3 regions of the Streptomyces sp. NPDC001728 genome follow, and region 1 is predicted to be linked to each of the others. Evidence: riboswitches for the same ligand, from Rfam matches in the RefSeq annotation. Region 1 holds a riboswitch; each other region holds the start of a gene.
What was found. Region 1 has a riboswitch for cyclic di-AMP ahead of ABT154_RS17180 (M23 family metallopeptidase). Riboswitches for the same ligand answer to the same signal wherever they lie in the genome.
Positions count from the first base shown of each region.

Region 2: it holds a riboswitch for cyclic di-AMP, as region 1 does, so the genes downstream of both, ABT154_RS09340 (LysM peptidoglycan-binding domain-containing protein) here and ABT154_RS17180 (M23 family metallopeptidase) in region 1, are expected to answer to the same signal.
Region 3: it holds a riboswitch for cyclic di-AMP, as region 1 does, so the genes downstream of both, ABT154_RS02860 (M23 family metallopeptidase) here and ABT154_RS17180 (M23 family metallopeptidase) in region 1, are expected to answer to the same signal.

Region 1 is NZ_JBEOZK010000010.1:73,649-78,298, reverse strand. Features, by position in the region: gene ABT154_RS17195 (helix-turn-helix domain-containing protein) at 1-592, shown strand, start outside; gene ABT154_RS17190 (DUF6126 family protein) at 642-797, shown strand; gene ABT154_RS17185 (tyrosine-protein phosphatase) at 864-1,685, opposite strand; cyclic di-AMP (ydaO/yuaA leader) riboswitch at 2,060-2,216, shown strand; gene ABT154_RS17180 (M23 family metallopeptidase) at 2,219-3,199, shown strand; gene ABT154_RS17175 (SGNH/GDSL hydrolase family protein) at 3,352-4,146, shown strand; gene ABT154_RS17170 (STM4011 family radical SAM protein) at 4,133-4,650, opposite strand, start outside.
Region 2 is NZ_JBEOZK010000004.1:316,372-321,021, reverse strand. Features, by position in the region: gene ABT154_RS09350 (phosphocholine-specific phospholipase C) at 1-1,268, shown strand, start outside; gene ABT154_RS09345 (DUF6197 family protein) at 1,281-1,943, opposite strand; cyclic di-AMP (ydaO/yuaA leader) riboswitch at 2,313-2,469, shown strand; gene ABT154_RS09340 (LysM peptidoglycan-binding domain-containing protein) at 2,474-3,403, shown strand; gene ABT154_RS09335 (phosphoribosyltransferase family protein) at 3,397-4,650, opposite strand, start outside.
Region 3 is NZ_JBEOZK010000001.1:611,699-616,348, reverse strand. Features, by position in the region: gene ABT154_RS02865 (aldo/keto reductase) at 1-693, opposite strand, end outside; gene ABT154_RS02860 (M23 family metallopeptidase) at 790-1,917, opposite strand; cyclic di-AMP (ydaO/yuaA leader) riboswitch at 1,929-2,075, opposite strand; gene ABT154_RS02855 (PP2C family protein-serine/threonine phosphatase) at 2,277-3,488, opposite strand; gene ABT154_RS02850 (MFS transporter) at 3,691-4,650, opposite strand, start outside.

The DNA.
Region 1 (4,650 bases):
CGTTCCCGACGTCCTGCCCGACGTCGCCCCGCAGCTGCGGGCCCTGCGCCGCCGCCGGGGACTCACCCTGGAGGCCGCCGCCCAGCGGGCCGGGCTCTCGCCGGCCCACCTCTCGCGCCTGGAGACGGGGAACCGTCAGTCCTCACTGCCGATGCTGCTGGGCCTCGCCCGTATCTACGGTACGACGGTCTCCGAGCTTCTCGGCGAGGCACCCCCCGAGCGGGACCCCGTCGTCCGCGCCGGGCGCTCCGAACCCGTCGAGGCGGACGGCTGGATCTACCGCCAGGCCGGCGGCGCCGGCCGTGCCCTCCAGTGCCTGCGGGTCCACGTGCCGTACGCCACCCGGGCCGACATCGTGCGCGTCCACCCGGGCGAGGAGTGGATCCACGTCCTGGAGGGCCGGGTGCGGCTCGCGCTCGGTGAGGCCGTCCACGTCCTCGATCCCGGGGACAGTGCGCACTTCGATTCGCTCACCCCGCACCGGATCGGCGCCGCCACGCCCGGCGGAGCCGAACTGCTCTTCGTCCACACCCTGCTGCAGAGTCCTGCCGCCGAGCTGTGTCTCGGTGACGGAACCCCGCACCGGCGCTGATCCCGCGTGCCTCCCGAGAGGCACGCCCCTTCGTCAGAAAAGGACCGAGATGTCCGAGAAGTCACGACCTGTCACCGGTGAAGAGCGCGGGGGAGGCAAGTTCCCCAAAGGGCTCGCCCTCCGACTCTTCGCGTATCTGATCGCCGGACACCTCTTCGCCGGCTTCATCTACCTGCTCTTCGTGCTGGGCGGGCAGAACCAGTAGCCGGTCCGGGGTGCGGGAGCGGCGACACGGGCCCGGGGTGCGTCACCGGGCCCGGACCGCCGGGGCTCAGGCCTCCGTGAGCAGGCGCTCCCGCAGCCGCTCGCGGGTCTCCGGGGCCAGCTTCAGGCCCTCGGCGAGGTAGGTGTCCACCGAGCCCCAGGTCTCCTCGATGGTCTCGAAGGCGCCCCGCAGATACTCCACCCGCGCGTCGAACAGCGGGCTCAGCAGCTCCATCACCTCGGGCGACATGGCGTCGGAGGCGGTGGAGCTGCGGCGCACCTTGTAGCGGCGGTGCGGTTCGTTCGACTTCACGTAGTCGGCCTCGATGGCCTCCCGCTCGACCCCGAGGGCGAGCAGGGTGATCGCGATCGAGAGCCCGGCGCGGTCCTTGCCCGCGGCGCAGTGCATCAGGGCGGGGACGCTGTCCTCCGCGAGCGCGTGCAGGACACGGCTGTGCTCGGCGGTCCGCTCGACCACCATCTTCCGGTACGAGTCGGACATCCGGCCGGCGGCCTTCCCGTCACCGAGGATCCCCCGCAGCTGGACGAGGTCTCCCTCCTGGACCAGCTTCCAGAACTCCTTTCCATCGGCCGGGTCGTTGAGCGGTATGTTCACGTTCCGCGTGCCGGGCAGCTCGACGTCGGGCCCCTCGAGCTTGCGGTCGGCCAGGTTCCGGAAGTCGAAGACCGTGTGCAGCCCCAGCGAGGAGAGGAAGGCCGCGTCCTCCTCGGTCGCGTGGGCGAGGTGGCCGCTGCGGAACAGGCGGCCGGGGCGCACCGCGCGCCCGTCCGTCGTCGGCAGACCCCCCACGTCCCGGAAGTTGCGGACCTCGGCCAGCTCGGGCTCGTTCGCGTCGGCGGGCGGGACCTGCGGCAGCTGCTGCGTCACGGCTGCTCCTGTTCTCTCGATCGATTCCTGGGGCAATCATCTCGGGTGCCGGCGGGGGAACACACCCCCCGGCTCCGGAATGGGCGATCTGTCCGTATTGAGGAGTTCGCCATAACCCGCCCTGGTTGCTGGGGAGATGGGGATCGGCGCGTGAGCAGCGTCATAACCGTGACGGACCGTGCCTGATCGTCTTTTCCAAATACCCCCCGGGAAAAGGAGATCGAGAGACCGTCATCAACGGAGGGTGACCGGAATTCTGGCCGGATGACACGGAATCCCCAAGCGCTTGAAAAACATCGGCTTGTTCACGCCGACCCCACTCGTCTAGCGTCACGCTCAATCCGGACGGACCGCCGAATCCTGCCACCGACCGGAATCCGAACTCACCCGTACGAGGCAGGAGCGGGGGACCCAGGTAAGTCGCCGATCCCTCGAAGAAGGACGGCTCGGGGTGAAGCCGCGTGAGAACGCGGCCGGACATCTCCAGTCCGAACCCGACAGCTCACCTCGCAGGCGCCGGAGAGGAATTCGCCATGCCCGCAAAGGGTAAGCACCGCCGCACCATGCCCAACCGCCTGGCCCGTGGCATCGCCGCCGCCGGCACCGGAGGCGCCGTCGTCGCCCTCCCGCTCCTCGGAGCCACCGGCGCCCACGCCGCCGAGCAGGCCGCCCCGGCCGCCGCCCCCGCCCAGGTGAAGGCCGCCGCCGTCGAGGCCGCGCCCGCCGCCGCGAAGGCCGCGCCGAAGACGTACGCCGTCGTCCGCGGCGACTACCTCTCGAAGATCGCCGCCGAGCACCACCTCACCGGTGGCTGGCAGAAGCTGTACGAGGACAACCGACAGGTCGTCGGCGAGAACCCCTCGCTCATCCTGCCCGGCATGAAGCTCACCCTCGGCGCCAAGAGCACCGCCCCGGCCGCCGCCCCGAAGGGCACCGTCAAGGCCGCCCCGAAGGCCGAGCGCAAGGACTCCGCGAAGAGCTCGGGCGACACCACGCGCGCCTCCCGAGGCTCCGAGCGCCCGGCCGCCCCGGCCGCCGCCGCCTCGGACGCCGCCACCACCTCGCGGTCCTCCGGCACCTCGGACGCCGGCACCTCGGCCTCCGCGTCCGGCTGGGTCAGCCCCGTCAGCGGGGGCGGCTTCTCCACCCCGTACCACGCCTCCGGCTCCATGTGGTCCTCCGGCTACCACACCGGTGTCGACTTCATCGCCTCCTCCGGCACCACCGTCCGCGCCGTCGGCGCCGGCACGGTCGTCTCGGCCGGCTGGAGCGGCGCGTACGGCAACGAGGTCGTCATCCAGCACGCCGACGGCAACTACTCGCAGTACGCCCACCTCTCCTCCCTCTCCGTCTCGGCCGGCCAGTCCGTCAGCGGCGGCCAGCAGATCGGCCTCTCCGGCTCCACCGGCAACTCCACCGGGCCCCACCTGCACTTCGAGATCCGCACCTCGCCGAGCTACGGCTCCGACGTGGACCCGCTGGCCTACCTCCGCCAGCACGGCGTCTCCGTCTGACGCCCACGGCATTTCCGACGGCCCGGCACGTGTGTGCCGGGCCGTCGGCGTATTCCGGCTTGGCGAATTCTTTATCGGTGGCATATGTCACCCTGCGTCAACCCCTCCTTACGGTCGCGTAGGTCACATCCGAAAGGGAAGGATGTGCTCCCGTGGCAGACGATTCGAGATCAACAGACAAGAACGCATTCGGGTCGTACGCGGCGATCGGTGACAGCTTCACCGAGGGCGTCGGAGACCCCGGACCCGACGGGACCTACGTCGGCTGGGCGGACCGCTTCGCGGTGCTGCTCGCCGACCAGCTGCCGGAGCACGACGCCTTCCGCTACGCCAACCTGGCCGTACGCGGGCGCCTCCTCGACCAGATCGTGGCCGAACAGGTCCCCAGGGCGAAGGAACTCGCCCCCGACCTGGTGACCTTCTGCGCCGGCGGAAACGACATCATCCGCCCCGGCACGGACCCCGACGACGTCGCCGAGCGCTTCGAGCGCGCCGTCGCCGAACTGACCTCCGCCGTCGGCACGGTCATGGTCACCACCGGCTTCGACACCCGCGACGTGATCCTCCTCAAGCACCTGCGCGGCAAGATCGCCACCTACAACGGGCACGTCCGGGCCATCGCCGACCGCTACGGCTGCCCCGTCCTCGACCTCTGGTCGCTGAAGTCCGTCCAGGACCGGCGTGCCTGGGACGACGACCGGCTGCACCTCTCGCCCGACGGCCACACCCGGGTCGCGCTGCGCGCCGCCCAGGTCCTCGGCATGCCGGTCCCCGCCGACCCCGACCAGGCGTGGCCGCCGGTTCCCCCGCGCGGCACGCTCGAAGTGCGCCGCGACGACATCCACTGGGCGAAGGAGTACCTCGTGCCGTGGATCGGGCGCCGCCTGCGCGGCGAGAGCTCCGGCGACCACGTCGAGGCCAAGCGCCCGAACCTCATGCCCCTGTAGTCGGGGGCACGACCGACGGGCCGACGCCGGCGGGGATCCGCTCCAGGACCCCGCCGGCGAACACGTCGTACAGCGGCAGTGTCTCCAGATGGACGTAGCCGATGTGACAGTCGCAGACGGCGAGCGGACAGGCGCGGGGGCGCAGGGCGGCCCGGTACGAACCGTCGTACAGGTTCCCCAGCTCGGCCTTGACGAAGTGGCAGCGCCGCACCGTCCCCTCGCCGTCCACAGAGATCACCGACTCCCCGGTCCGGCAGGGCAGCCCGGCCGAACGGTGCGGATGACGGCTGTACGGGAACAGCGGGTCGATCCGCGTCCACTCCGCCGCCTCCGCGTCGGTGTACGTGTGCCCCTCCGCCGCGTTCACCCAGAGGTAGACGTGCGCCGGCAGCGCCGCCCGCAGCCTGCGGGCGTGCTCCGCGTGCTCGGGAAGGCCCACCACGCCGACGCTGAACCGGATGCCCCGGCCGGCCAGCTCACCGCACTTGCCGAGGAAGCGCTCGT
Region 2 (4,650 bases), on a different contig from region 1:
GCATGGGCTCGGTCCCCAAGGTGACCGGTTCGACCCCGGACGACATCGCGGCGGCGATCCGCGCCGACGTCGTCGCCGGGACGCTGCCGCAGGTGTCGTGGGTGGTGGCGAGCGAGGCGTTCTCGGAGCACCCGTACGCCCCGCCCGGGGACGGCGCACACTTCGTCGACCTGGTCTACCGCGCGCTCGCGGCCGACGCCGAGGTCTTCGACTCGACCGTGCTCTTCCTCAACTACGACGAGAACGACGGCTTCTTCGACCATGTGCCGCCGCCGGTCGCCCCGCCCGGCACGCCGGGCGAGTACCTCGACGGCGTCCCGATCGGCCTCGGCTTCCGCGTCCCCATGATTGTCATGTCCCCGTGGACCCGGGGCGGCTGGGTGAGCTCCGAGGTCTTCGACCACACCTCCGTGCTCCGCTTCATGGAGAGCTGGACGGCGGCCCTCGGCACCCCGGCCACCTGCCCCAACATCAGTGCCTGGCGGCGGAAGGTGACGGGCGACCTGACCGGCGTGTTCGACTTCGCCCACCCGGTGTACGGGGTGCCGGCCGGCCTTCCGGCCACGGCGAAGGTCATCGGCCAGTCCACCTGCGGCCCGCTGCCCAACCCGGCGCCGCAGAACAACGCCCTGCCCGCGCAGGAGTCCGGCACCCGGCCGGCCCGCGCCCTGCCCTACCAGGTGAACGGCAACCTCGACCGCTTCGAGTTCGGCGCCGCCGGAAAGATCCTGGCCTGGTTCTCGATGACCAACCAGGGAACCGAGGCCAAGCGGGCGGCGCACTTCTCGATCCACCCCCACCAGTACCGCGACACGGCCGCCTGGCAGTACACGGTCGACGCCGGCGCCACCGCGTCCGACTACTTCAACATCGGCCTGGGGTCGGGCTCCGGCAAGTACGACATCTCCATGATGGGCCCCAACCGCTTCCTGCGCCGCTTCATCGGCGACGCGTCCAAGGCGGGCAAGGCCATCGAGGTGGCGGCCCGGTTCGCGACCGAACCGGGCACGGGCAGGACGGCCCTGTACTTCAAGCTGAGCAACACCTCGGCCGGGCCGGTGACCTTCACCGTCCGCTCGAACGCCTACCGTACGGACGGCCCGTGGACGTACACCGTCCCGGCGAACTCCACCCGCGAGGACTTCTTCAACGCGGTGGCCTACACCAACGGCTGGTACGACTTCACGATCCTCGCCGACATCGACGGGACCTGGTCGCGCCGGTACACCGGCCACATCGAGACCGGGGCACCGAGCATCAGCGGGTGAGCCGGGGCCGCGTCAGCGGCCCGCGAGCGCGGCGCGGTGGATCGTGGCATCGAGCAGGGCCACCGCGTCGGCCGCCGTACGGCCGGGAGCCCTGTTCCACGGTCCGATCAGCTCGTGCCAGCCGCGCGAGCGCAGCTCGGTCATGATCCAGGCGGCGGCCTCGTTCATCGTCGTCGCCCCGCCGTAGCCGAGGCGGTGGGCGGCGAGCAGGGCGCCGCAGACGCACCGGGCCCCCCGGGCGTCGCGCAGCTTGTAGGGGGCGTTCTGCCAGCCCCACTCCGTCAGCACCAGGCGCGCGTAGCCGAGGTGGACGGAGGGGCGCAGTTCGGGCTGTCCGATGCGGCGCCAGGAGTGCAGCCGGTCGGGCAGGACCGCCCCGAGCCGGCCGGGCAGGCGGCGCTCGACGGGCAGGGGCGGGGGGAGCGCGTCGAGCGCGTCGGCGACGAGACGGTCCACCGGGACGGTGAGCAGCCGTCTCCATCTCTCCACGTGCGGGGCCGGTACGGCCGTGGGGGCCGGGGCAACCGTGGGAGCCGGGGCAACCGTGGGAGCCGGGGCGGCGGTGGGGGCGGCGGTCCAGTCCGTGACGATCCGCTGCCAGGTCGCGCTCTCGTAGAGCGCGACGGCCTCGCGGTCGAGGGTGTCGGGGCTGAGCAAAGGGGTGGAGGGCGACATCCGGGCGGCTCCTCGGTCGGGGTCGCCCCCATCTTTCACGAAGAATGTCCGGTTTGCGACTTTTACCCCGCCCTGCACACACCTCTGGTGGGGCTTTACGGCATGATTCCCTATTAACCGAATTACGTCGCATATTCGGACATTAGGCACCTGGTGACGCGACTCACTTTTCCGGAGACACCCATCCGGCCGTCGCCCGCCGAGGCCGTACCGGACAAGGGAGTTCCGCGGCGCGGAGTTCCCGTCGATCTTGAATTGCGTGAATTCCGTGATCCTTTACGGAGGCCATCGCTCCGGCCCTCTTGTTATCCATCGCATTACTGGCCTACGGTCACCTCCATTCGAGCGGATCGCCGAATCCTGCCACCGCTCGAAATACCTCTATTTTCACCCGACGGCAGGAGCGGGGGACCCACGAATACGCCGGCCCGGATTCCGGGACGGCTCGGGGTGCAGCCGCGTGTGCGCGGCCGGACATCTCCCGTCCGAACCCGACAGCTCACCCCGCAGGCGCCGGAGAGGACACCGTCATGCCTGCAGTCGCCAAGCACCGCCGCTCCCGCCGCAACCCCGTCTCCCGTGGATGGGTGCTGGTCGGGACGGGTGGGGCCGCCATCGCCCTGCCCCTGATCGCCCCCGCGGGAGCCAGTGCCGCGCCCGTTTCGGCAGCACCGGAAATCGCCGTCCGTGTCGTCGCCGCCCCCGCCGCTCCGGCCGCCCTCGCAGCACCGGCCAAGGCCCCGGCAGCCCCCGCCGCCGCACGCACCTACACCGTCGTCGGTGGCGACTCGCTTTCCCTCATCGCCAAGAAGAAGGGAATTCAGGGCGGCTGGAAGGACCTTTACCGAGCCAACAGGGCGACCGTGGGTGACAATCCGTCACTTATTCATCCGGGTCTTGAACTGACGATTCGTCGGGATTCCGCGAAGCCCGCCCCCGCGCAGGCGAAGAAGACCTCCGCGACCACCGAGCGGGCGAAGAAGTCCTCCGCCACCACCGAGCGGGCGAGTCGCTCCGAGCGCCGGACCGCCCCCGTCACCGCCGCCGTCGCCACCGGCACGGGCGCCTCCGCCGCCCAGGCCGTGCCCGTCGCCGCTCCGGCCGCCGTCCAGGCCGCCCCGGCCGCGGCCACCCGGTACGCCGACAACCTCGACGGCTGGATCCGCGAGTCGCTGGACATCATGGCCCAGCGCGGCATCCCCGGCTCGTACGACGGCATCCTCCGCAATGTGATGCGCGAGTCCTCGGGCAACCCCCAGGCCATCAACCTCTGGGACTCCAACGCGTCGGCCGGCACGCCCTCCAAGGGTCTGCTCCAGGTCATCGAGCCGACCTTCCAGGCCTACCACGTACCCGGTACGGCCATGGACCTGTTCGACCCGGTCGCCAACATCACCGCCGCCTGCAACTACGCGGCCGACCGCTACGGCTCCATCGACAACGTCAACAGCGCCTACTGATCCCGGAAATGCCTGGTGAACCAGGAGGTGGCGAGCTCCGCCACCTCCTCCAGGGCGCCCGGCTCCTCGAACAGATGGGTGGCGCCCTCCACGACCTCGAGCCGGCTCTCGCAGCGCAACAGCGACCGCGCCCGCCGGTTGAGGTCGAGGACCGGCACGTCCCTGCCTCCGACCACGAGCAGCGTCGGCGCGCGGACCCGCGCCAGGTGGTCGGCCGCGAGGTCCGGCCGGCCGCCGCGCGAGACGACCGCGGCCACCGGCGAAGCCGGGTCGCCCGCCGCCCACAGCGCGGCGGCCGCTCCCGTACTGGCCCCGAAGTACCCGAGCGGCAGGCCGTCGCTGACCGGCTCCCCGGCCAGCCATTCCGTGGCTCCCGCGAGCCGGCCTGCGAGCAGCGGGGTGTCGAAGACATGGGCCCGGTCGACCGCCTCGGCCTCCGTGAGCAGGTCGAACAGGAGCGTGCCGAGGCCCGCCCGGTTGAGCGCGGCGGCGACGGCACGGTTGCGCGGACTGTGCCGGCCGCTGCCGCTCCCGTGGGCGAACAGGACGATGCCGGTGGCGCCTTCGGGCACCGCGAGCCGCCCGGCGAGGGTGACCCCGGGGAGCGGGACGCGGACGTCCGCGTCCTGGACGACCGGGTCGTGCGCGGCACGGATCCGGTCGAGGCAGGCGACCACCTCGGCGTCGGGGGTCTGGGAGAAGTCCTGGTAGAACTGGCCGATCGCGTAGAACGGCTCCGGCGTGCGGACGCTCACGGTCTCGTCGGCCTCGCCGCCGAGCCGGGCCGTCCAGCCGTGCGGTGCGACCGGGACCGCCAGCACGATCCGGGCGGCGCCCCTGGCCCGTACCACCCGGCAGGCCGCGAGGGCGGTGGCCCCGGTGGCGAGCCCGTCGTCGACGATCAGGACCGTGCGCCCCTCCAGGGGCACGGCCGGTCTGCTCCCCCGGTAGCGGCGACCGCGCTGCTCCAGTTCGAGGTGCTCGCGCTCCTCCACGGCGGCGAGTTCGCGCTCGTCGACCCCGGTCTCCCGCAGCACCCGTTCGTTGAGCACCCGTACGCCGCCCTCGCCGAGCGCGCCCATCGCCAGCTCCGGCTGCCGGGGCACGCCCAGCTTGCGTACGAGACAGATGTCCAGCGGTGCGCCGAGGGCGTCGGCGACCTCCGCGGCCACCGGCACTCCCCCGCGCGGAAGACCTAGCACCACGACGTCGTCACCCTTGAACCGGTCGAGGCGGGCCGCGAGCCG
Region 3 (4,650 bases), on a different contig from region 1:
GACGCTGTCGACGGTGGTGCCGGGACGGTACTTGCCGGTGAGGAATCCGGCCGCGAGACCGTAGTACGGGACGGCGGAGAGCCCGGCCCGCTCGACGGTCTCCAGGAGCGGGCCCTCGTAGGTGTCGCGGGAGACCAGGTTGTAGTGCGGCTGGAGGGCCACGTAACGGGCCAGGCCCTCGGACTCGGCGAAGTCGAGGGAGGCGCGCAGCCGCTCCGGGGAGATGTTGGACGCGGCGACGGCGCGCACCTTGCCGTCCTTCACCAGCTGGTCGAGCGCGGTGACGATCTCCTCCACGGGCACCGACTCGTCGTCGAAGTGCGTGTAGTAGAGGTCGATGTGGTCGGTGCCGAGGCGGCGCAGCGACTCCTCCGCGCCGGCCTTGATGGTGGTGGCGGAGAGCCCCTTGAAGTGGGGGTGGGCGCCGACCTTGGTGGCGACGACGATGTCCTCGCGGTTGCCGCGGGAGGCGAGCCAGCGGCCGATGACGGTCTCGGACTCGCCGCCCTCGTTGCCCTCGGCCCAGGCGGAGTAGACGTCGGCCGAGTCGACGAAGTTGCCGCCCGCGGCGGCGTAGGCGTCGAGGACGGCGAAGGACTGCGCCTCGTCGGCGGTCCAGCCGAAGACGTTGCCGCCCAGGGCGAGGGGGAAGACGTGCAGGTCGGAGCTGCCCAGCGGGCGGAGAGCGGTCATGATCGGTCAACCTTCCGCGCCGCCGGGCGTATTCCGTAGGGGCTCCGGGGCGCCTTCCGTAGGGGATGCGCCCGGGCCCCTACGAGGTCCCCGGCCTCAGAGGGTGAGGCCCTTGGAGCGGAGCCAGTCCGCCGGGTCGATGCCGTCGCCGCCGGGCGTGTGCACCTCCATGTGGAGGTGGGCGCCGGTGACGTTGCCGGTGGCGCCGACGCGGCCGATGGTCTCGCCGGTGCCCACGGTCTGGCCCGCGCCGACCGTCATGGACGAGAGGTGGCAGTACCAGACCTCGGTGCCGTCCGACAGCTCCAGGACGATCCGGTAGCCGTACGAGCCGGACCAGCCGGCGGACTTCACGGTCGCGCCGTGCACCGCCTTGAGCGGGGTGCCAGTGGGAGCGGCGAAGTCGAGGCCGGTGTGGTGGCCGGAGGACCACATCGAGCCGGACTGCATGTACGTGGCGGTGAGGGTGTAGGAGGAGACGGGCAGCGAGTAGCTCGCGGCCAGCGCGGCGAGCCGCTCGGCCTCCGCCTTCGCCCTGGCCGCCGCCTCCGCCTTGGCCTTCGCTTCCGCCTCGGCCTTCGCCTTGGCCTCGGCCGCCGCCTTCTCCGCCGCGTCGGCCTTGACCGCCGCCTCGGCCGCGGCCTTCTCGGCCGCCGCCTTCTCCGCGGCGGCCATGTCGGCGGCGTCGGCGGAGGCCTGCTGCTGCTCGGCCTGCTGGAGGATGCGGGCGCGCAGGGCCTCACCCGCGTTGCCGGTGCCGGCCGCGGTCCTGTCGAGCTGCTCGGCCCCCGCACCCTGCTGGGTGTCGGCGCCCTGCCGCTCGTCGAGGGTGGTGTACGCGGCGGCGGTCAGCGGGTTCGGGTTGGCCCGGGCCGCGCTGACCGTCTCGGGGGTCTCGTCGGGGAGGAGGTCCCCGACACCCGGGAGGTCGTGGGCGTCCGGGAGGCCGAGGTCCGGGAGGTCGGGAAGGTCCGGGAGCGAGATCGCGACCGGGGGCTTCTCCTGCGCGGTGGCGAGACCGCCGGCGCCGACGGCGGCGATGACGCCGACGCCGAGGACGGTGGAGGAACGGGCGAAGTTGGAGCGCTGCTTGACGACCCGGTGCCGGCCGCCGGCGCGGAGGGATCCCTCGGTGGGGTTCCACTCGGTGTCCGGGGCGGCGGGACCCGCACCACCACCGAAGGCATCGAAGGGGGCTTCGGGTGCGGGAGTGTTGGACGCCACGAAGGCGCGCTCCTTTCCTTCCTTCTCGCCTACCGGGTTAGCTGACGGGTTCGGAGCAGGAAGGTCTCCTACGGGCACGCTCGCACAGGTGCGAATGGCCCGATTCACCCCAAGTAGTGGTTCCCCGGTTCCTCTTCAGGATTCGGCGCGTGCGCACGGTGCCGCCTCTTGCGACGGCTGAAACGACCGCGCTGCGTTATCGAACGTTAATAGACAGGGGCTCCCGATTCCAAGCCGTTCCTCTTGATCATTCATTGAAATGGTAGAGAATGGCCCGAGTTGACCCCGGTTCAGAAAGGGGCCGCGGAAGCCGCGCGATCTGACGTTATGTCAATTGTTATCGCAGCGACACCCCGTGACTACGAGCGGTGACCGGGCCTGCCCGGCGGCACCACCGGCATCGTCCGCCGCCGCCCCTGCTGCCCCTCCGACGGACGGCTCACCGCGAGCAGCGCCATGTCGTCCGTCGACCCGCCGCCCGTGTGCAGTCGTACGTCGTCCGCGAGCGCGTCGAGCAGTTCCTCGGGACCCGGGAAGATCCGGCCGGCGAGCCGTGACACCGGGTCGTAGAAGACGCCCGCCGCGTCCCGCGCCTCGGAGAGGCCGTCGGTGTAGAAGAGCAGCGTCGCGCCCGGCGGGAACGGCCGCGCCTCGGCCCGGTCCGGCCACCCCGCGAGATCGCCCATGCCCAGCGGCAGCGCGGGCTCGCCCGGCTCCAGCACGTCGAGCCGCCCGTCCCCGTACAGCAGCAGCGGGGGCGGATGGCCGCGGTTGACCACCCGTACGAAACCGTCGAAGGTGCCGCTGCCGTCACCGGGCGGGATCTCGGCGAGGACGGCGGTGGTGAACCCCTCGAAGGCGTCGAGCCCTTCCCTGCGGGTGCCCTCCCGGGTCAGCGCCCTCTCGAGGCGCTGCGCCACACCCTCCAGGTTCCGTTCCTGCTCGGCCGCCTCCCGGAAGGCCCCGATGACGACGGCGACGGCCTCGACCGCGTCCATGCCCTTGCCCCGGACGTCCCCGAGGACGAGCCGCACCCCGTAGGGGGTGTCCTGGACGGCGAACAGGTCGCCGCCGATGAACGCGTCCGCGTGCGCCGCCTCGTAACGCGCCGCGCACTGCAGTCCGCCGATCCGCTCGGCGGGCGTCGGCAGCACCGCCTTCTGCGCGGTCTCGGCGATGACCCGCGCCGAGGCGAGCCGTTCGCCGCTGCGGCGCACGACCCGGTTGATGAGGAGGGCGAGCGCGGAGACGGTGACGACGGTCAGGGTCTCGGTGAGGGCCGGCACATCGTCCGCGGTGCCGTTGGAGAGGTGCAGCCCGACGGAGGCGAGGACGGCGGCGATCCCGGTGAGCAGCGTCGTGAGCATCGAGAAGAAGGGCGCGGCGATCAGCGGGGCGGCGGCGAGCATCGGCGAGGCGGTGTACGGATCCGGCGTCGCCACGTCGAACACGACACCGCCCACGATGAGCAGCGGGGGCAGCGCGCGGATGAACCGCCGGGCACCGCCGTACTCGGGACGGCCCTCGCCGCCCCGCCGCCTGCCGCCCGCCGCTCCTAGGGGGTGCCGCACCTGTGGTCTCCTGCCCGGTCCGTACCCGGCCGCGGTCCGCACCGCGCCCTCCCAGGGTGGCCGCCGCCCCGGAGGGCGGCGACTTCCACGGGGCCGACTGGCGTACGGCGGGGGCGACCGGCGGGTGGACGGGCGGGGCGGACGCTCAGCCCCTCGATCCCGCCGTCCAGTCCGCCGGGGCGGGTTCCTCCGCCAGGCGCGCTCAGTCCGCCGGAGCGGCTTCCTCCGCCAGGCGCCCGCCCCGGGCGAGCAGCGCCATCGCCGCCGCGCACCCCAGTCCCACCGCGCACAGCGCGAGCCACGGCAGCGCCGACCACCCGGTCACGTCGAGCAGCGCGCCCGTGCCCAGGTTCCCGAGGGTGATCCCGATCCCGCACACCGTGTTGTAGAGCCCGTAGTGGGTGGCCACCCAGCGCCCCCGGGACAGGGCGACGACGGTGTCCATCTCGTAGGGGTAGAGCACCGCGTTCGCCACCGCCAGGACCGCCGCGCACAGCAGCAGCCCCACCAGCCCCCGGCCGAGCGCGGCCGGGAGCAGGAACGCGCCGCCCATCAGGGCGAGCCCGAGGACCAGACACCGCTCCCGGCTCAGCCGCCGCTTGCACCAGGCGGTGATCCGCAGCTGCCCGGCGAGCGCGACCAGCGCCGAGACGACGAAGAGCGCGGTCGTGGGGCCCGTCCCGCCGGCCGCGAGCGGCAGCGCCAGATAGACCTGGAAGGACAGCACGTACGAGCCGGTCATCGCGAGCGAGAACAGCCAGAAGGTGCGGTGGGCGAGGACCGTGCGGAACTGCCCCCGCACCTCCCCGGCCCGCGCCGCCTTCCCCGCCCTCACGGGCATGTACCGGAGTTGTACGAGGGTCAGCCCGGCGAAGAGGACCGCCGCCACCACGCACGTCAGCCGGAACGACACCCCTGTCAGGGCCACCCCGACGAGCGGCCCGAGGAGGATGCCCGCCTGGTAGTAGACGTTGAACAGCGCGAAGGCCTCCACCCGGCGCTCCTCCCCCGCCTCCGCCGCGAGGCAGGCCCGTACGGCGGGGTTGAACAGCGCCCCGGCGAGACCGGTCGCCAGCGAGGCGGCGATCAGCATCGGCAGCGACTGCGCGAAGGCGAGCGCCCCGAAGCCGACCGTCCGCAGCGCGCAGCCCGCCACGATGAG